3 regions of the Streptomyces sp. NPDC052109 genome follow, and region 2 is predicted to be linked to each of the others. Evidence: riboswitches for the same ligand, from Rfam matches in the RefSeq annotation. Region 2 holds a riboswitch; each other region holds the start of a gene.
What was found. A riboswitch is a leader RNA that binds a small molecule or an ion and turns the genes downstream of it on or off. The one in region 2 is predicted to bind cobalamin.

Region 1 (7,064 bases), on a different contig from region 2:
CCTTCCTGTGCGGGGAAGACGGAGGCTTGTTCACTTGGATTGTGGACTAGACCACAAGGATGTGTCCATGGTCTTGTCGGCATGCACGAAGACTGCACGACAAGATGATGGCACCCGATGCCACGCAGCCTAGCCCGCCCGGGTCAGCCGCGGGGCCAGATGGCCATGGCAATTTCCCCGAGCGCCTCCAGCTCCTCCCGGCTCGCTCCGTCGCGCGCCTGCTGGGACATGCCCTGGATCATCGCGGCGGTGTGCCGGGCGAGAGCGGCGGCGTCGGTGGCGGCGGGGAGCAGCCCGGCGGCGACGTCCGCCCGGATCCGGGACTCGAAGGCGGCGGTGTTCGCCTGGCGCCGCTCCCGCAGCAACCGCTCCACCTCGGGGCTGGTGCAGTTGGTGGCGGCGTGCACGACCAGGCAGCCGTTCGGATGTCCGGGGTCGGTGTACTCGGCGGCGGCCTCGCGCAGGATGCGCGCCACGGCGGCGCGGGCGGTGGGCTCCTCGGCGAGGGCGCGGTCGCCGAAGGCGCCGTACGTGTCGCCGTAGAGCCGCACGACCTCCTCGAACAGGGTCCGCTTGTCACCGAAGGCCGCGTAGAGACTCGGGGCGCCGATGCCCATGATCCTCGTGAGGTCGGAGACCGAGGTGGCCTCGTAGCCGTGCCGCCAGAAGGCCATGAGCGCCTTCTCCAGTGCGGTGGCACGATCGAAGGAGCGCGGCCGGCCCCGCGTCCTGGAGGCCGCCGCCCGGGTTCCCGTCTCCTGACCGCTCACCATGAGGGTCATTTTATAGCGGGCCCTAGAGAAAAAGAGGCGCTCATCGAAGGACCCGATTCTGTTAGATTGGTCTAAACCACATAGACGCACAGAGCCCACTTCAGAACGGCAGGCCCAGCGTGGAAGTTGTCATCGTTCCGGACGCCGCGGCGGGCGGCGAGCTGATCGCCGAGGCCCTGGCCCAGCTGCTGCGACGCAAGCCCGACGCCCTGCTCGGCGTGGCCACCGGCTCCACCCCGCTGCCCATCTACCAGGCACTCGCCGCGAAGGTGCGCTCCGGCGCCGTGGACACCTCGCGGGCGCGCATCGCCCAGCTCGACGAGTACGTGGGGCTGCCCGCCGACCACCCCGAGTCCTACCGCTCGGTCCTGCGCCGGGAGGTGCTGGAGCCGCTCGGCATCGGCATGGACGCGTTCCTCGGACCCGACGGCACCGCCGCGGACATCCAGGCGGCGTGCGAGGCCTACGACCACGCGCTCGCCGAGGCCGGCGGGGTGGACCTGCAGTTGCTCGGGATCGGCACCGACGGGCACATCGGCTTCAACGAGCCCTGCTCGTCGCTCGCCTCGCGCACCCGGATCAAGACGCTGACCGAGCAGACCCGGGTCGACAACGCCCGCTTCTTCGACGGCGACATCGAGCAGGTGCCGCACCACGTCATCACCCAGGGCATCGGCACCATCCTGGAGGCCCGGCACCTGGTGCTGCTGGCTACCGGCGAGGGCAAGGCGGACGCCGTCGCCGCGACCGTCGAGGGCCCGGTCGCGGCCGTCTGCCCGGCCTCCGCGCTCCAGCTGCACCCGCACGCCACGGTGGTGGCGGACGAGGCCGCCGCGTCCAAGCTGAAGCTGGCGGACTACTTCCGCCACACCTACGCGGGCAAGCCGGACTGGCAGGGGATCTGACCGTCACCGGCGGGGTCCGGCAGGAGAACCGCGCCGGGCCCCGCCCGCCCCCGATGGACTAGACCAACACCGGGTGCGACGGTATACAGAGGAGATCACGGAGCGTGCGGGTGGACTCCTGACAGACGAAGCCGTGCCACGATGTGAGGCGCGGCCGATGTCAGGTCGGTCGCTTCGGCATTCGGAGCCGGGAAGGCAGAGCATGAGCACCGACGTCAGCAGTGCGGAGAACGAGGCCGGGACGACCGTCCGTACGGCGCGCGTGCCCAAGTACTACCGCCTGAAGAAGCACCTGCTCGACATGACGGAGACCCAGGCGCCGGGCACGCCGGTCCCGCCCGAGCGCACGCTGGCGGCCGAGTTCGACACCTCCCGCACCACCGTCCGCCAGGCCCTGCAGGAGCTGGTCGTGGAGGGCCGGCTGGAGCGGATCCAGGGCAAGGGCACCTTCGTCGCCAAGCCCAAGGTCTCCCAGGCGCTGCAGCTCACCTCCTACACCGAGGACATGCGCGCCCAGGGCCTGGAGCCGACCTCGCAGCTGCTGGACGTCGGCTACATCACCGCCGACGACCGGCTCGCCGGGCTCCTCGACATCGCCGCCGGCGGACGCGTACTGCGCATCGAGCGGCTGCGCATGGCCAACGGCGAGCCGATGGCCATCGAGACCACCCACCTGAGCGCCAAGCGCTTCCCGGCCCTGCGCCGCTCCCTGGTGAAGTACACGTCCCTCTACACGGCCCTCGCCGAGGTCTACGACGTCCACCTCGCCGAGGCCGAGGAGACCATCGAGACCTCCCTGGCCACCCCGCGCGAGGCGGGCCTGCTCGGCACCGACGTGGGCCTGCCCATGCTGATGCTCTCCCGCCACTCCCTGGACCGGGAGGGCAAACCGGTGGAATGGGTGCGCTCGGTGTACCGGGGCGATCGCTACAAGTTCGTGGCGCGGCTCAAGCGCCCGGCGGAGTGAGGCGCGCAGGACCCGTGGACGTTCGCTGAATCGATATACCGATATACGGACGAGGTCTTCCGCTGCCGCGACACCGTCACCTAGATTGCCTGCGCATTACACAGGTGATCAGTGAGGGGACGGAGAGCCGTGGCATGTCCGATACGCCTGAAGTGAGACCACCGGTCGTCACACCGGTCCGCGTGATCATCGCCGTCTGTCTCATCGCACCCTTCGTGGCGATGCTCTGGGTCGGCTCCTACGCGAAGACGGATCCCGCCTTCATCGGGATCCCGTTCTTCTACTGGTACCAGATGCTCTGGGTGCTGATCTCCACGGCGCTCACCATGACCGCGTACCAGCTGTGGCAGCGCGACCAGCGCGCCCGTACCGCTCGGAAGGGCGGTGAGGCGAAGTGAAGGGCGGCGTCAACGGCGTCGCGCTCGGCGTCTTCATCTTCTTCTTCCTGGCCGTCACGGTCATGGGCTTCCTCGCCGCACGCTGGCGCAGGGCCGAGAACGAGCACTCCCTGGACGAATGGGGCCTGGGCGGACGGTCGTTCGGCACCTGGATCACCTGGTTCCTGCTCGGCGGCGACCTGTACACGGCGTACACCTTCGTCGCCGTACCGGCGGCGATCTACGCGGCGGGCGCGTCCGGCTTCTTCGCGGTGCCGTACACGATCCTGGTGTACCCGCTGATCTTCACGTTCCTGCCGCGCCTGTGGTCGGTGTCCCACAAGCACGGCTACGTGACGACCTCGGACTTCGTGCGCGGCCGCTTCGGCTCCAAGGGCCTGTCGCTCGCGGTGGCGCTGACGGGCATCCTGGCGACGATGCCCTACATCGCGCTCCAGCTCGTCGGCATCCAGGCGGTGCTGGACGTGATGGGCGTGGGCGGCGGCGACAACACGAACTGGTTCGTGAAGGACCTGCCGCTGCTGATCGCCTTCGGCGTGCTGGCGGCGTACACCTACTCCTCCGGCCTGCGCGCCCCCGCCCTGATCGCGTTCGTCAAGGACGCGCTGATCTACATCGTCATCGCGGTGGCGATCATCTACATCCCGATCAAGCTGGGCGGCTTCGACGACATCTTCGCCAAGGCGGGCCACGCGTTCAGCCAGGTCAACCCGGCGACGGGCAAGCCGCGCGGCGCGCTCGCCCCGCCGGAGGCGGGCCAGTGGACGTACGCCACGCTCGCGCTGGGATCGGCGCTCGCGCTGTTCATGTACCCGCACTCGATCACCGCGACCCTGTCCTCCAAGAGCCGTGAGGTGATCCGCCGCAACACCACGATCCTGCCGCTGTACTCCCTGATGCTGGGCTTGCTGGCGCTGCTGGGCTTCATGGCGATCGCGGCCGGCGTCAAGGTCACCAACGGCCAGCTGGCCATCCCCCAGCTGTTCGAGGACATGTTCCCGGACTGGTTCGCGGGCGTGGCCTTCGCGGCGATCGGCATCGGTGCGCTGGTCCCGGCGGCGATCATGTCCATCGCGGCGGCGAACCTCTTCACCCGCAACATCTACAAGGACTTCATCAAGCCGGACGCCACGCCGAAGCAGGAGGCGCAGGTCTCCAAGTTCGTGTCGCTGCTGGTGAAGGTGGGCGCGCTGGTCTTCGTCCTCACCATGGACAAGACGGTCGCCATCAACTTCCAACTGCTCGGCGGCATCTGGATCCTGCAGACCTTCCCGGCCCTGGTCGGCGGTCTGTTCACCCGCTGGTTCCACCGCTGGGCCCTGCTCGCCGGCTGGGCGGTCGGCATGGTGTACGGCACGGTCGCCGCGTACGGCGTCGCCTCCCCGACCCAGAAGCACTTCGGCGGCTCGGCGAAGGAGATCCCCGGCATCGGCGAGATCGGCTACATCGGCCTCACGGCGTTCGTGCTGAACGTCGCGGTCACCGTGGTCCTCACCTTCGTCCTCAAGGCCGTGAAGGCCCCCGAGGGCCTCGACGAGACCAGGCCGGAGGACTACACGGCGGACGCGGGAGACCCGGGAGTCCAGGTGGAGCTGCCGCCGGCGACGGCGGGAAGCGTCCATTAGTCCCGATCAGCGCGACAGCGGGCCGCCGGAAAGCGCATGCGACGGCGGCCCGCTGTCGTACACACTCGCCCGCATGGACATCCGGATCCGGACAGCGGAACCCAGCGAGTACGCCGCGCTCGGCGAACTCACCGCCCGTGCCTACCTGGACGACGGTCTCCTCGACTACGGCGAGAGCGACCCGTATCTGCCCGTGCTCAAGGACGTCGCCGCGCGCGCGGCCGCAGCCGAGGTCCTCGTCGCCGTTGCGGGCGACCGGGTCGTCGGCGGCGTCACCTTCGTCCCGTCCGGCGGCCCCGTCGCCGACATCGCCCGCCCCGGCGAGGCCGAGATCCGGGCGCTCGCCGTCGTACCCGACGCACGCGGCCGGGGCGCCGGCGAAGCCCTGGTCCGCACCTGCCTCGAACGCGCCCGCTCCACCGAGGGCTGCACGGCCGTGGTGCTGTCGAGCCAGCGCAGCATGCACGCCGCCCACCGGCTCTACGAACGCCTGGGTTTCGTTCGCACGCCCGAGCGGGACTGGAATCCCGTGCCGCATCTGGACGACATCACTCTGCTCACCTACCAGTTGACGCTCTGAGACCGACGCGACACAACATCTGGGGGTGACGCGACAGCCCGGCACTAGATGTATGCTCATCCTCGCTGTCGCCGCAGGGGAATCCGGTGCGAATCCGGAACTGTCCCGCAACGGTGTACTTGTGTGCCTTCGCACGCCTGTGTCAGTCCGAGGACCTGCCGGCAGCGTGCGCCCGGCCGTCCGGCCAGGGTGCCTTCCGACGTCCGGGCCTCGTGGAATGGGCCGGTGGACGCGACGCCGTGTGCGCTCGTGGCTGCCCCTGCCCTCCGCAAGGCCCCCGTGCCGAGCGAGGGAGAGCCCCACGTGACCATCGCGCCAGCAGACCCGGCTTCAGCCAGCGGCCTGGAGACCGACGGTCCCGGAGCCGCGCTGCTGCGGACCCTGACCGAGCTGACCGCCGACCTCCCCGACGCCGACCCCGGCCGGGTCGCCGCCGCCGCGCTGCGCGGCCGGTCCGCCCGGGCCGACGAGGCGGAGTTGCGCGAGCTGGCCACGGAGGCCGCCGCCGGACTCATCTCCGACGATCCCGCCTACTCCCGGCTCGCCGCCCGGCTGCTGACCGTCTCCATCCGCGCCGAGGCCGCCTCGCAGGGCGTGACGTCCTTCACCGAGTCCGTGGCCGTGGGGCACCGCGAGGGGCTCATCGCCGACCGGACCGCCGAGTTCGCGCGGCTGCACGCCGAACGGCTCGACGCGCTGATCGACCGCCAGGCCGACGACCGCTTCGGCTACTTCGGCCTGCGCACCCTGCACAGCCGCTACCTGCTGCGACACCCGATCACCCGCAAGGTCATCGAGACGCCCCAGCACTTCATGCTGCGGGTCGCGAGCGGTCTCGCCGAGGACGACACCATCCGCTCCGTGGACGAAGTCGCCGCGCTCTACGGCCTCATGAGCCGGCTCGACTACCTCCCGTCCTCCCCCACCCTCTTCAACTCCGGCACGCGGCACCCGCAGATGTCGTCCTGCTACCTCCTGGACTCCCCGCTGGACGAGCTGGACTCCATCTACGAGCGCTACCACCAGGTGGCCCGGCTCTCCAAGCACGCCGGTGGCATCGGTCTGTCGTACTCCCGCATCCGCAGCCGCGGTTCGCTGATCCGTGGCACCAACGGGCACTCCAACGGCATCGTGCCGTTCCTGAAGACCCTGGACGCCTCGGTGGCCGCCGTGAACCAGGGCGGCCGGCGCAAGGGCGCCGCGGCGGTGTACCTGGAGACCTGGCACTCCGACATCGAGGAGTTCCTGGAGCTGCGGGACAACACCGGTGAGGACGCCCGCCGTACGCACAACCTGAACCTCGCGCACTGGGTCCCGGACGAGTTCATGCGCCGGGTCAACGCCGACGAGCAGTGGTCGCTGTTCTCCCCGTCGGACGTGCCGGAGCTGGTGGACCTGTGGGGCGAGGAGTTCGACGCCGCCTACCGCAAGGCCGAGGCGGCGGGCCTGGCGAAGAAGACCATCCCGGCCCGTGAGCTGTACGGCCGGATGATGCGCACCCTCGCACAGACCGGCAACGGCTGGATGACCTTCAAGGACGCCGCCAACCGCACCGCCAACCAGACGGCCCTGCCCGGTCACGTGGTCCACTCCTCCAACCTCTGCACGGAGATCCTGGAGGTCACGGACGACGGGGAGACCGCGGTCTGCAACCTGGGGTCCGTGAACCTCGGCGCGTTCGCCGACACGGCGACCGGCGACATCGACTGGGAGCGGCTGGACGAGACGGTCCGCACGGCCGTCACCTTCCTCGACCGCGTGGTCGACATCAACTTCTACCCGACCGAGCAGGCAGGACGGTCGAACGCCAAGTGGC
Region 2 (7,064 bases):
TCCGCAAGGAGCGCTTCGCCGAAGCGGTCCGCCGGGTCGCCGAACTGGTCCGGGCCGGACAAGGACCCCGGCCGGCCGCGGCCGCCGCGCCCACGCCCGAACCGGCGCCCGCCGCGGGCGATCACATCCCCGTGGAACTGGGCGGGGTGACCCGGTTCGTGCCCGTCGCCGACATCACCTACGTCGAGGCCCACGGCGACTACGTACGGCTGCACACCCGGCACGGCAGCCACCTGGTGCGCGTCGCGCTGTCCACCCTGGAGGAGCAGTGGCGCGCACGCGGATTCGTGCGCATCCACCGCAGCCGGCTCGTCGCGCTCGGCCGTATCGAGGAACTCCGCCTGGACGGCGGCAACGTGACCGTACGGATCGGCGACCGCGTCCTCGCCGTGAGCCGGCGCAACGCCCGGGAACTGCGCGACCTGCTCGCCGCACACGCGGCGGGCAGGGCCCGCTGAGCGGCCGCAGCGGACCGTGGGTGACGGACCTGTGGTGATTCTCGTCCACCGGCTGTCTCCGCGTCGGCCCGCTGCGTACACTCGCCGCAGCACAAGGTGATCACCGCTGCGTCGGGAGTGCGTCATGGGTGCGGAGTCCGTCCCTCGCAGAGAGGTGGTCACCGGACGGCCGCTCCCCTTCGCAGGCCCGGCCGCGCCGCGTCCCGTGCCCGCTCCGCATCCTGGGTCGGAGGAACGCGTACGGCAGTTGATGCGGCGTCAGCTGCGCACCGGATTGCTCGCCGCGAGCCTCCTCGTGGCCCTGCTCGGCCTGCTCCCCGTGCTCCTGCGCGCCCTCCCGCCCGCCGGCGCGGCGCCCCGCGTCCCGCCGGCCGTCTGGCTCGTCCTGGGCGTGGCGCCCTACCCCGCCCTGCTGGCCCTCGGCGCCTGGTACGTCCGCCGCGCAGAGCGCAACGAGAACGACTCGGCCGGCGGCGCTCCGCCGGAACGCCCCTGAGCATGCGCCGACCACCCGCCGGGGCCCTCCGGTGAACCAGACGTACGGCGTCGTGGGCGTGACGGCCGCGATCCTCGCCACGCTCCTCGTCGGCGCGCTCGGCCTGCGCGTCTCCCGCACCACGTCCGACTTCTACGTAGCCTCCCGCTCCGTGGCCCCCCGCCTCAACGCCTGTGCGGTCAGCGGCGAGTATCTGTCCGCCGCCTCCTTCCTCGGCGTCGCCGGGCTCGTCCTCGCCCAGGGCGTCGACATGCTCTGGTTCCCGATCGGCTACACCGCCGGTTTCCTGGTGCTGCTGGCCTTCGTCGCCGCCCCGCTGCGCCGCTCCGGCGCCTACACCCTGCCCGACTTCGCCGAGGCCCGGCTGGAGTCCCGGGCGGTGCGCCGGATCGCCGGGGTGCTGGTCGTCGGCATCGGCTGGCTCTACCTGCTGCCCCAGCTGCGCGGCGCCGGCCTCACCCTCCGGCTGCTCACCGGCGCCCCCGGCTGGCTCGGCGGGCTGGTCGTCGCCGCGGTGGTGACCGGGGCGGTCGCGGCCGGCGGGATGCGCAGCATCACCTTCGTCCAGGCCTTCCAGTACTGGCTGAAACTCACCGCCCTGCTGGTGCCGGTGGTGTTCCTGCTGCTCGCCTGGCGCGCCGACCACGCGCCGGCCCCCGCCTGGGACGCCCGGCCCGTCTTCCACCGCTCCACCGAGGTGCGCGTCGACAGCGCGCTCACCCTCACCGTGCACGAGCCGGTCCGGGTGACCGCCTCCGGAACCGTCGACGGCCGCGCGGTGCACGGGGTTTCGCTGCGGCTCGGCGAGGGCCGGCACCGGATCGGCGCGGACACCGCCCTGCGCTTCCCGGCCGGGTCCCGCGTCCCCCTGCCGGACCGCGCCCCCGACCGCACCGCGCCCTCCAGCTGGGCCAAGCCCCTCTCCTCGGACCGCGAACAGCACAGCCTGTACTCCACCTACGGGCTGATCCTCGCCACCTTCCTCGGCACCATGGGCCTGCCGCATGTCGTCGTCCGCTTCTACACCAACCCCGACGGCCGTGCCGCCCGCCGCACCACCGTGAGCGTGCTCGGTCTGCTCGGCGCGTTCTACCTGCTCATGCCCTTGTACGGCATCCTCGGCCGGCTGTACGCGCCCGACCTGCTGCTCACCGGCGACACCGACGCCGCGGTGCTCGTCCTGCCGCAGCGGCTGATCGGCGGGACGGCCGGGGACCTGCTCGGCGCCCTCGTCGCGGGCGGCGCCTGTGCGGCCTTCCTCTCCACGGCGTCCGGACTCACCATGTCCGTCGCGGGCGTCCTCGCCCAGGACGTCCTGCCGACGCTGGGCGTGCGCCACTTCCGGCTCGCCACGCTGCCCGCGATCGCGGTGCCCACGGCGGCCGGCGCGGTGGTCGGCGACCTGCCGGTGGCCGACGCGGTGGGACTCGCCTTCGCCGTCTCAGCGTCCTCGTTCTGTCCGCTGCTCGTCCTCGGCATCTGGTGGCGCGGCCTGACCCCGCCGGGCGCGATCGCCGGGCTCCTCCTCGGCGGCGGCTCGGCGCTCACCGCGGTGACCACCACCATCGCCGGCGGCGCCCGTTCGGGCTGGCTGCACACTCTGCTGGCGTGGCCCGCGGTGTGGTCCGTCCCCGTGGGCTTCGCGGCGATGGTCCTGATCTCCCTGGCCACCCGCGGCCGTGTCCCACCGGGCACCGCCGCCACCATGGCCCGCCTGCACCTGCCCGAACCGCCCCCCGACCCCCGCCCCGGACCGGCCACGACCTGACCGAGGAGCCGCCGTGCCCACGACCGCCACCCACCCGACCCTCCCAGCCCACCTCGCCCACCCCGACCCCGGGGCCCCCGCACCCGCCGACCGGCCGGACCGGGGATCGCGTGAGGACCGACCGAGCGCAGAACGCGCGGAGTCGGCCACTGCCGCGTGCGGACGAACGGGAGTGGGCCTCGGCCGTCCGTCCGGCCGGTGGCGTGCGGGCGGCGGCCGCCCGGGGCGACGGGGCGGGGGCGGCGCCGGGTCGGCTGCTGCGGTGCGCGGCGGGACGCGGGCGGGCGTCGGCCGGTGGTGGGGGCGACGCGGTCGTGGGACGCGCGGGGGCCCTTCGAGCGCGGGGAGCGCCGGACCGGCCGCTGACGTGGGCCGCGAGATGGCGGCGTGCGCCGGTCCTCGTGCCGCGGTGACGGCGGGGCGGGGAGTGCGCGGCCGCGACTCCGACCGGGACGGCGCCCCGCCGGCCCGACGGAAGGGCGTGCGTTCCGGGTGGGCCGGGCGCGCGGGTGGCGCCTCCGGCCGCGTCGTCGGCCCGGACCCGCGGCGCCCATGACCGTACTCGGTACCGCGGCCCTCGCCCTGGTCGGGCTCGCGCTGTTCGCGCTCGGTGCCGCCCTGGGGCATGGTGCGGCGCGGCGACAGCAGGAGCACTCGGCCGGCGGTGACGGAGCGCGGGCGCTCGCCCAGGCCCTGCACACCGCCGCGCTCGCCGCGGCACCCCTGCGCGCCGGACTCTCCCCGGACACGGCCCGCAAGACCGCCCGCAGACTGCGGCCGCTGCTCGGCACCCCCGCACTGGCGGTCACCGACGGCGCCGCCGTGCTCGCGTGGGACGGCACCGCCGAACACCACCGGGCGGAGCTGACGGCACAGCTCGCCCCTGTGCCCCGCACCCGGACCTTCCCGCTGTCCTGCGACGACGCCGACTGCCCCGTCCGCTGGGCCGCACTGGTCCCGCTCACGGCGGACGGCACGCTTCACGGCACCCTCGCGGTATGCGCCGGCGCCGAATCCACCGCTCTGCTCCGGGCCACCGAGGAGGCGGCCGGCCGGCTCTCCGTGGAACTCGAACTCGCCGACCTCGACCGGGCGCGCACCAGCGCCCACGCGGCCGAGGTCCGGGCCCTGCGGGCCCAGATCTCCCCGCACTTCATCTACAACTCCCTGGCCGGCATCGCCTCGTTCGTCCGCACCGATCCCGAGCGCGCCCGCGAACTCCTCCAGGAGTTCGCCGACTTCACGCGCTACTCGTTCCGCCGCGGCGGCGATTTCACCACCCTCGCGGAGGAGTTGCGCTCCATCGAGCAGTACCTGGAACTCGCCCGCGCCCGCTTCGGCCGGCGCCTCGGCGTCACCCTGCGCATCGCCCCCGAGGTGCTCCCGGTGACGCTGCCCTTCCTCTGTCTGCAGCCCCTCGTCGAGAACGCCCTCAAACACGGTCTGGAGGAGTCCGCGGAGCACATGAGCGTCACGATCACCGCCGAGGACGAGGGAACCGAGGCCCGGGTCGTCGTCGAGGACGACGGCATCGGCATGGAACCGGAACGCCTGCGCGCGATCCTGCGCGGCACGGCCGGCCCCGCCACCGGCATCGGCCTGAGCAACGTCGACCGCCGGCTGCGTCAGGTCTACGGCGACGACCACGGCCTGGTCATCGAGACGGGTGTCGGGGCGGGCACGAAGATCACACTCCGCGTCCCGAAGTTCCGCCCGGGCATCCAGGCCCCGCCACCGTGACGCCGGCCCCGTACCGGACGAGAGTCAGGGGCGCGCCGCCGGCTGCCGCGCGAAGCGGTGGGTTCCCCGTCCGAGGACGGAGGCAGGTGGAGGGCTCTCCATCGACCCGTGGGTGGTGGTGATCCTCTGCGTGCGCGGAGCACCCTTGAGGCATGGGCACCCTTCACTCGGCACTCGTCCTGATCACCGGCGTCTGCGTGGTGGTCTTTCTCGTCGCCTGGATCGCGGGCGCCGTGTATTTCGGCGTGAAGAGCGGGAGAGGCGTGCGCGGCTGGGCGCGCGGTCTGCGGCGCACACTGCCGCGCCGGCTGCTGCTGATCGCGGGCGTCTATGTGTTCTCCGCCGCACTCGGGCACTCCCGGGGCTTCTGGCGTCACCTGCGGTACTGGCAGCCCGAACTGGCGGTCCTCGGCGTCCTGCTCGCCGTCGCCTCCACCGCTCTGCTGCTGTGGGCCCGCTGGGTTCTGGGCACGATGTGGGCCAGCGTCCCGATGGTCCAGGAACACCATGAGCTGCGCACGGACGGCCCCTACCGGCTGGTCCGCCACCCCATATACACCGGACTGCTCGGCTTGATCGTCGGTGCGATGCCGGCCTTCGGCTTCGGTGTCTGGACGGCCGTGCCGGTGGTCGCCGTGCCCTGGCTGCTGCGCAGGGTCCGGATCGAGGACGCCCTCATGGCCGGGCAGTTCGGCGCCTCCTACGACGCCTACCGCGCCGATGTCCCGGCGCTCGTCCCCCGCATACGCCCCGCCGCCCGTCCCGGCTTGCGCCATGCGGGGAGCCGGCAGCGGTGACCTGGCCGCGGCTCGCGTCCGCCGTGGTGCGGGCGTCGGGAGGTGGCTCGTCACCTGGCGGGGCGTCCCTGGCTGACCGGGGGGGCGATCTGCCGTACCTGCGGCCGCGGGGTGACACCCCGTGGGCGACGGCCCGTTCGCTGAGGCAGACGTGCCGGTGCGGGACGTCACAGGGAAAGCGGACGAAGGCGCGGGCCGCGAGGTCCACCGGTTCGTGAACGGCCCGGTGCACAACGTACAGTGATGTGCCGAGGGGGTGCGGTGTGACGGGCTCCGGCCGGGTGCCGGTGCGCTCCGGGCGCGGCACCAGGGTTCGGAGCAGGGCAGACCGCGGAGCCCCTCGAGCAGGTCGCCCGAACGCCGATCGCCGGCGCACTCGAGCCCATGCCGGGGCGGGCGGCGACCGCACCCGTGAGACCCTCCAGCCGAGATGGCATGATGATCGGCGACATGGGCGACGGCGATCCGAGGAAGCCGGTGTGAATCCGGCGCGGTCCCGCCACTGTGACCGGCGAGCGACTTCCGGCAGGCCACCTTCCCCGACCGGGGTGAGAGGGCGGGACGGGCGACGATCCGGGAGCCAGGAGACTCACGCGGTCGCCACCTCGACGGACACCGGGGCGGATCTCCCCGGGAGGGGAGTGACGGGGCGTGCCCGAGAGGAGGCGACCGCGTGAGGCGGCGGGCGAGGCGGGGGCGGGGAGCGGTGCGGTGCCCTGCCGGGTCGTCGTGTGCCGGGACTGCTGCTGCGGCAGTCCCAAGGTGACCGGGGTCGATCACGCGGCGCAGACGGCGCGCCTGCGGGCGGAAGTACCGGTGCGCATCTCCGACTGCCTCGACGTGTGCGATCAGGCCAACGTCATCGTCGTACAGCCGTCCGCGGCGGGCCGGGCCGCCGGTGCGCGGCCGGTCTGGCTCGGGCTCGTCAACGATCCGGACGCGACCGAGGACATCGTCACCTGGGTGCGCTCCGGCGGCCCCGGCGTGGCTCCGCTGCCGGACATCCTCGGCCTGTACGCCTTCACTCCGCCACGGCGCCGGGCGGATTCCCTCTGACCCCGCTCGTCGCCGGGGGCCGCGCGAAGCGGGCCGCCCACCGCACCGGATACTCGGTGCACGACCGCGCGCTGCCCTCGCACGGCGGCCCCGGCGAGCACGCCGTCGAGAAGATCGTCCCAGACCCGTGTGTCGAACAGACCCTGGAAGGAACCGACGAGATCATGCGCGTCATCGTGGCCCGCGGCCTGACGGAGGCGTCCGGATGACCGGCACCGACGAACCCGTCCTCTTCCACACCGCCGGCCGGGCCGCCCACATCACCCTCAACCGGCCGCGGGCCCTCAACGCCCTCACGCATGCCATGGTGCGCAGCATCGACGAGGCGCTCACCGCGTGGGAGCACGACCCGGCCGTGGAGACCGTGGTCATCACCGGCGCGGGGGAGCGCGGCCTGTGCGCCGGCGGCGACATCCGCGCCGTCCACGACGACGCCCGCGACGGCGACGGCACCGCCTCGGCCGCCTTCTGGCGCGACGAGTACCGGCTCAACGCGCGTATCGCACGCTACCCCAAGCCGTATGTCGCCGTCATGGACGGCATCGTGATGGGCGGCGGGGTCGGCGTCTCCGCGCACGGCAGCGTCCGGATCGTCACCGAACGCTCGCGGGTCGCGATGCCCGAGACCGGGATCGGTTTCGTGCCGGACGTGGGCGGCACCTATCTGCTCGGCCGCGCCCCGGGTGAGCTGGGCACCCACCTCGCCCTGACGGGTTCGCAGATCGGCGCAGGCGACGCCCTGTTGTGCG
Region 3 (7,064 bases), on a different contig from region 2:
CGAGTTTCCCCGGACTCGCCCGCGTCCTTGCCCTCGCGTGTCTCGGGCTGCTTGGGCGGTTCCGGCAGGGCAGCCGTGTAGCCGGCCTTCTCGACGGCGGCGGCGAGTTCCTCGGGGCTGATCCGCGGCGGGTGGCTCACACGCGCCCGTCCGGTGGCCGGATTGACGGTCGCCGTGACCCCGTCCAGCTTGCCGAGCTTCTTCTCGACGCGCCTCACACAGGCCGCGCAGGTCATGCCACCAATGGTCAGGTCGGTCGTCACCAGGTCGACGGTGACCGGCTCCCCGCCCATCAGTGGTCACCCCCGTTCATGTCCCCCATGTCGTCCGTGCCGCCGCCCCCGCCGGGACCGCCGACACCCCGGCTCGTGCCGGTGCCGTGCATGCCGGGTGCGACGGGCCCTGCGGCGGCACCGACGGCGTACGACACCGCGAACATCACCGCCAGCAGGAGAAGGAACCCGCACAGGGCGGGCGGAAGCACCAGCTTCCGCGACACCGCACCCGCGCCGGAGGAAGAGGATTGCCGGGACTCGTCCATCAACCGCGTCTCCAGATCACGTCGTACGGCGTCGGTCGGATCGCGCCGTACTGCATCAGGAGTCGGGGCCGCCGAGGGTCGAGTTCCGAAGCGACGTTGTGGTCCGCGTCACGGCAGAGACGACTGGGCCGGGGGTTCACGGCGGCGGACCGCTGCCCTGCCGACGACCACCGTCGGCAGGGCGGGTGCGCTACTCCGCCCGGGATCCGGCGGAACGGCCGCGCACGACGGCAAAGCCCGCCGCGGCCAGGCCCAGTACGCCGACGACCAGCCCGGCGACGCCGAGACCGCGGGCGGTCGAGTCGCCGGCCGAGGCGGTCGCCTTCGCGCTCTCGGAGCTCTTCGAACCCGCCGCCGAGGCGGTCGCAGTGCCGGCGCCGTCCTCCGCGCCCTTGGCGGTGAGCTTGAGCACGGGCGCGGGGTTCTCCGGCTCCTGGCCGCCCTGCGCCTCCTCGATCCAGCGGACGATCTTGCCGTCGGAGTACGTCTGCAGGGTCTTGAAGGTCAGCTGGTCGCTGTCGTCGGGCAGTTGGCCGAAAGCGACGTCGAAGTCCTCGTACTGGCCCGGCGCGATCTTCCCGCCGGTGAAGGTGATCTCGGAGGCGGCGTCGGTGATGGTGCTGTCGTCGGTCTTGACGGGCGTCTTGAGCTTGGTGTCGGTGACCCGGGCGGTCCAGCCGTCCTGCGGGTGGACCAGGACGCCGAGGACGGGGTGATCGGTGGGCAGGAAGACCTGGACCTTGGTGGTGGACGCGCCGTCCTGCTCGTCGGGGACACGGAAGGTCAGCACGCCGTCGGTGGCGCCCTTGGCGTAGCTGTCGGGGTGGACGGTGACGTGCGCCGAGGCCACGCCCGCGGCAGCGAGAAGTCCGGCGGCGGTGAGGGTGGTGACGGCGCAGGCGCGGCGCAGGGTGGTGCGGGTCCTGGACATGAGGTGAGGGATCTCCGTGCGGAAGAAGGGATGTCGGGGGTCAGGGCGCGTACGACATCCCCATCGGCGGCCCCCGTCGGTGAACGGCGTACCTCAGCCGTACCTGCCTGGGCGCCCACGGCTCACCGGCAGCCCGACGCGCAAGCCCTGGCCCGGCCGGCGCGGGCCACGCCCCGTCGGCCACGTGCCACCAGGCGGCAAGTCCCGGCACGAACGCGACCGCCCACCGCAGCAGCGACCACAGTGCCGCCTCGCCGCGCCGCAGCCACCAGGTCAGCAGCAGGGCCGCCCCGACGTGGGCGGCGGTGGCGTGCGGTGTCGGTGCGTGCGGCGCTTGGACCATCCGCATGCCGTGCATGACCATCGCGGTGTGGTGGGGCTCGGCGACGTGGAAGGCAAGGTGCAACCCGCCCTGGGCGGCCGGAGTCCCCGTGCCGATGGCGACCAGCGACCGCTCGCGGCCACCCAGCCGAACCGTTCCGCTCAGCCGACAGCTGACGTGACACCCATACGCCGCAGGAGCAGGCCCATGTCCGCCGAACCGCCCACCACCGCCCCACCACACACGGCCGGCGATGCCGGCGCGCCGAAAAAGGGCCCTGCTTCCGCGGCGGCGCCCTCGGCCCTGCGCACGCTGGTGCTGCGCCTGCACTTCTACGCGGGCGTGTTCGTCGCGCCGTTCCTGCTCGTCGCGGCGGTCACCGGCTGGTGCCCTGCATCACGGTGGTCGCCGTCGTCGGCTACTACGTCCCGCTGCTCGGGATCCCGCTCGCCGGCTTCCTCGCGGTGGACAGTCCGCGGCTGGGTCGCACGCCGTCGTACGGGGCACGCACACGCCTGAACCGAGCGGCCGCGCCGACGCGGGAGCGTTGCGCGACGCTCGCCGCGATCGCGTGCGGCCGCGGATCTCGTCATGCGTCTCGGGACAGGCAGTGTTCGAGCAGCGCGGCCATCGGGCCCTCGACGACCCGGTAGCGCACGATTCGGCCGTCCTTCTCGCCGTGGACGACACCCGCTGTCCGGAGCAGCCGCAGGGCCTGGGACACGGCGGTGTCCCTCATGCCGGTGGCGACGGCGAGGTCGGAGACAGCGATGGGGCCAGCCTCGTGAAGGGCGAGCAGCAGGGACAGGCGCCCGGGATCCGAGAGCAGGGAGAAGCGGTCGGCCCAGGCGCGTACCCGCTCGGGTTCGCCGACGGCGGCGATGGCGTCGCAGACGCGATGGCCGTCGATGGTGCGCTGCCCGGCGCGTTCCGCGGGGACGAGATGCATGGGCCCATCATCGCAGTCCGCGAAATCCCGCCTCAATACCTGCTCGGTTATGCAGCCTTGCAGCCTCAACCTCCGGCCTTCTAGGGTGAGCGGGCCGTGGTGTTCGGGAAGACCGGTGAAAGTCCCTCAGGGGGCTCAGTCCGGAGCGGCCCTCGCCACTGTGATCGGGGAGTTCCCGCCCCATGCATTGCCACTGGCCTCGCGGCCGGGAAGGCAGGGGCGGGCGCGTTGACCCGTCAGCCAGGAGACCGGCCACGGCAGCACGAAGCTGATCCACGAGGTGCTGGAGCGTGACCGTATGACCATGCCCGAAGGCGTGCCCGAAACCGCCGCCTCCCCTTCCTTCCGCTGGCGGCGCGAGGACACGGTCCGAACCGCGGGCCTCCTGGCCGTGATCGTCGCCTTGCACGTGGTCGCCTTCGGGATCCTCTTCCTGCTCGTGGTCCCGCGCCACTACGAGGTCGGCGCCAAGGCGTTCGGCGTCGGCCTGGGTATCACCGCCTACACCCTCGGCATGCGGCACGCCTTCGACGCCGACCACATCGCCGCGATCGACAACACCACCCGCAAGCTGATGGCCGACGGCAAGCGGCCGGTGTCGGTGGGCTTCTGGTTCGCGCTCGGCCACTCCAGCGTGGTGGTCGTCATGGCGGCGCTGGTCGCCGGCGGCGCAAAGCTCGCCGGCGCCCTGATGAACGACGGTTCCCGCACCCACCAGGTACTCGGCACCGTCGGCACCACGGTCTCCGGCGGCTTCCTGTACCTGATCGCCGCGCTCAACCTGGTGGCCCTGTTCGGCATCACGCGTGTCTTCAGGGCCTTGCGCGCCGGACGCTACGACGAAGCGGAACTGGAGGCCCATCTCGACTCGCGCGGCTTCATGAACCGCATCCTGGGCCGGCTCACCAAGTCCATCCACCGGCCTGGCCAGATGTTCCCCCTGGGCTTCCTGTTCGGCATCGGCTTCGACACCACGACCGAGGTCCTGCTCCTCGCCCTGGCCGGCAACGGCGCCGCCGCAGGTCTCCCCTGGTACGCGATCACGTGCCTGCCGCTGCTCTTCGCCGCCGGCATGAGCCTGTTCGACACCCTCGACGGCACGTTCATGAACTTCGCCTACCAGTGGGCGTTCTCGAACCCCGTACGCAAGGTGTTCTACAACCTCACGATCACCGGCCTGTCCATCGCGGTGGCCTTCTTCGTCGGCACGATCGAGCTGGTCGGCGTTCTGCACGACAAGCTCGGCCTGAGCGATGACGTCACCGGCTGGATCGCCGGACTGAACCTGGACAACGTCGGCTACGTCATCGTCGGCCTGTTCGTGGTCGTCTGGGCCGTGGCCATCGCCTACTGGCGCCTGGCCAGGATAGAGGAACGCTGGGGGTCCCACACCGCCGACGCCGGCTGACGACGCCGGTCTCGCCGCAGCCCGACTCATTCCACAGGTGGCGCAGGAGTTTGCGTGGCCACGGAGCGAGCACTACCGCGCACACGCCGGCGCCACCGGCGGTTCACTCTCTCACCGCGGCAGCCCCACAACACCTGCATTGACATGGCCTTGACCGGCGGAAGACGGCGGCCGCATGGTGAAACCACCCGGCCCTCAGCTGCCCTGACATGCCGTCCGTCAAGGCTGCTTTTCGTCATGTGGCCCTTCCGAACCGCCCGAAACCGCACGGAGGCTTGATGCACCGACGCGAAATACCCTCCGGATCCCCGGTGATCCACCACCGCCGACCGAGACGCCGGGTGCGGCGGATGGCAGCTGCCCTCACCGCGATGCTCACATTCACCGTCACTGGCCTCACCATCGGCCTGGCCACCGGTGTCCAGGCCGCCGCTCTCTCGTCCGCCCCGCGCCCGTCCGCCTCCGCGGGGACGACGGGCTTCGGCTGCTTCCGTCCCTTGCAAGCGGGACAGGCCCGCTGTTTCGGCGTCATGAAGGCCCACCGCACTGCCTCGGGCCGCATGTCCCCGTTCACCACCGGATCCCCGACCACGATGGGGTACGTGCCGTCCGATCTGCGTTCCGCCTACCACCTGGGCGGTACCTCGGGATCCGGTCGAACGGTGGCGATCGTCGACGCCATGGACGACCCGAACGCCGAGTCCGACCTGGCCGCTTACCGCAGCGCCTACGGTCTGCCGTCGTGCACCCGCGCCAACGGCTGTTTTCGCAAGGTGAATCAGAGCGGGCAGGCATCGCCGCTGCCCTCGGGCGACTACGGATGGGCCGAGGAGATCAGCCTCGACCTCGACATGGTCTCGGCGACATGCCCGGGCTGCCACATCCTCCTGGTCGAGGCAAAATCGACGAACGTCGCGGATCTCGTGAAGGCCGAGGACACCGCCACCACCTCGGGCGTCGCCTCCGTCTCCAACAGCTGGGGCGGGTCCGAGGACAACACCATCACCTCCTTCGACTCGCACTTCAAGCACTCTGGCGTCGCGATCACAGCGAGCTCGGGTGACTCCGGTTACGGCGTCTCCTGGCCGGCCTCCTCCCCGTACGTCACCGCCGTGGGCGGCACCTCGCTGAGCAAGGCGGCCAACTCGCGCGGCTGGACCGAGACGGCGTGGAGCGGGGCGGGCTCGGGCTGCTCGGCGTACGAGGCCAAGCCGTCCTGGCAGCGTGACTCCGGATGCGCCAAGCGCACCGTCGCCGATGTGTCGGCGGTCGCCGACCCCGACACCGGGGTGGCGGTCTACGACACGTACAACAACTGCGGTGGCGGAATGCTGTGCGACACCGAGCTTCAGCTCGGCCTCGCCCAGGGTGCAGACGGATGGGTCGAGGTCGGAGGCACCAGCGTCTCGTCGCCGATCATCGCGAGCGTCTACGCCCTGGCCGGAAACACCTCTCAGGTCGTCAACGGCTCGTACCCGTACAGCCACACGTCGGCGCTCAACGACGTCACTTCGGGCAGCAACGGCTCCTGCGGCGGCAGTTACCTGTGCACCGCGAGGACCGGATACGACGGGCCGACCGGCCTCGGCACACCCAACGGCACCGGCGCCTTCTGACGGCGGCGCCGCCGACAAGGGCTGGGCGGGCGTCGCACTACTGCGACGCGCGCCCAGCCCTTGTCTCGTCTCAGTCCCCCCAGCCGATCGAAAACCACACGTCCTGCGGCAGTGCAGCACCCTCGCGAGGCAACCGGTGGAGACCATCACCCCGTGCGGGCACTCCCGCACCGCGCGGCGCAGGGCGTCCATCACCCGCTGCCTCGCGGTGGCACGGCATGAGCCGCAGACCACGAGGGTCAAAGGGCTGCTCCGACGACCGCCTGCGGTATCGCTCATCTCTGAGTCTCCTCCGTATGGGTGAAAAGGACCCCCTGTGTGCCGCTGCGTGGTCCCCAACCCGCTGTGGGAATCAGCCAGTTGCAGCTCCGGTGGTTTGACAGCACCCGACCGCACCACCAGCCTATGCGCATGACATCCATTTTCAATATGGGGAGTGGCTAACCATGCGCGTTGCCTTCGTCGGCAAGGGCGGCAGCGGCAAGACGACCCTGTCGGCCCTCTTCTCCCGTCACCTGGCGCACTCGGGAGCGCCGGTCGTCGCGATCGACGGCGACATCAACCAGCACCTGGCGTACGCCCTCGGCCTCGCCGAGGACGAGGTCTTCGCCGCGCCACCGCTCAGCGCGCGCACCGGTGAGATCAAGGAATACCTGCGCGGCACGAATCCGCGGATCCCTTCCATCGAAGCCATGGTGAAGACGACCCCGCCCGGACGCGGCTCCCGGCTGCTGCGGCTGCTCGGCGACGACGAGGTCCACAGCCACCACGTGCAGGAGGTCGGCGGCGTACCGCTCATGGTCACCGGCGCCTTCGAGGAGAGCGACCTGGGAGTGGCCTGCTACCACTCCAAGCTGGGCGCGGTCGAGCTGTACCTCAACCACGTCGTGGACGGACCCGGCGAGTACGTAGTCGTCGACATGACCGCCGGCGCCGACGCCTTCGCCTCCGGCCTGTTCACCCGCTTCGACATGACGTTCCTGATCGTCGAGCCGACCCGCAAGAGCGTCTCGGTGTACCGCCAGTACCGCGACCATGCGGCCGAGTTCAGCGTCCCCGTCGCCGTCGTCGGCAACAAGGTGACCGGGGAGGACGACCTACTCTTCCTCAAGGAGCACGTCGGCGACGATCTGCTCGCGCACTTCGCGCAGTCCTCCTACGTACGCGCCCAGGAACAGGACCGCGGCCACGGCGAGCTGGAGCCGCACAACACCCGCACCCTGGACCTGCTGCGCGCGGCCGTGGACGCCCGCCCCAAGGACTGGGCGGCCTTCCAGAAGCACGCCGTGGAGTTCCA

Region 1: another riboswitch for cobalamin. It lies ahead of AB0L59_RS19760 (ribonucleoside-diphosphate reductase subunit alpha); the one in region 2 lies ahead of AB0L59_RS34710 (hypothetical protein).
Region 3: another riboswitch for cobalamin. It lies ahead of AB0L59_RS14780 (HoxN/HupN/NixA family nickel/cobalt transporter); the one in region 2 lies ahead of AB0L59_RS34710 (hypothetical protein).

The regions. Positions count from the first base shown of each region.
Region 1 covers NZ_JBFAWF010000009.1:24,266-31,329, reverse strand. Annotated here, with positions in the region: gene AB0L59_RS19790 (TetR/AcrR family transcriptional regulator) at 144-773, opposite strand; gene nagB (glucosamine-6-phosphate deaminase) at 893-1,678, shown strand; gene AB0L59_RS19780 (GntR family transcriptional regulator) at 1,881-2,645, shown strand; gene AB0L59_RS19775 (DUF3311 domain-containing protein) at 2,780-3,043, shown strand; gene mctP (monocarboxylate uptake permease MctP) at 3,040-4,668, shown strand; gene AB0L59_RS19765 (GNAT family N-acetyltransferase) at 4,742-5,248, shown strand; cobalamin riboswitch at 5,271-5,426, shown strand; gene AB0L59_RS19760 (ribonucleoside-diphosphate reductase subunit alpha) at 5,552-7,064, shown strand, end outside.
Region 2 covers NZ_JBFAWF010000024.1:124,175-131,238, reverse strand. Annotated here, with positions in the region: gene AB0L59_RS34735 (LytTR family DNA-binding domain-containing protein) at 1-458, shown strand, start outside; gene AB0L59_RS34730 (hypothetical protein) at 583-954, shown strand; gene AB0L59_RS34725 (cation acetate symporter) at 986-2,722, shown strand; gene AB0L59_RS34720 (histidine kinase) at 3,275-4,462, shown strand; gene AB0L59_RS34715 (isoprenylcysteine carboxylmethyltransferase family protein) at 4,615-5,259, shown strand; cobalamin riboswitch at 5,727-5,850, shown strand; gene AB0L59_RS34710 (hypothetical protein) at 5,971-6,315, shown strand; partial or broken gene AB0L59_RS34705 (acyl-CoA dehydrogenase family protein) at 6,339-6,524, shown strand; gene AB0L59_RS34700 (enoyl-CoA hydratase/isomerase family protein) at 6,521-7,064, shown strand, end outside.
Region 3 covers NZ_JBFAWF010000006.1:9,940-17,003, reverse strand. Annotated here, with positions in the region: gene AB0L59_RS14810 (heavy metal translocating P-type ATPase) at 1-293, opposite strand, end outside; gene AB0L59_RS14805 (hypothetical protein) at 293-541, opposite strand; gene AB0L59_RS14800 (YcnI family protein) at 732-1,472, opposite strand; gene AB0L59_RS14795 (hypothetical protein) at 1,513-1,878, opposite strand; partial or broken gene AB0L59_RS14790 (PepSY domain-containing protein) at 2,002-2,178, shown strand; gene AB0L59_RS14785 (metalloregulator ArsR/SmtB family transcription factor) at 2,384-2,743, opposite strand; cobalamin riboswitch at 2,824-3,015, shown strand; gene AB0L59_RS14780 (HoxN/HupN/NixA family nickel/cobalt transporter) at 3,042-4,151, shown strand; gene AB0L59_RS14775 (S53 family peptidase) at 4,523-5,767, shown strand; gene AB0L59_RS14770 (ATP-binding protein) at 6,214-7,064, shown strand, end outside.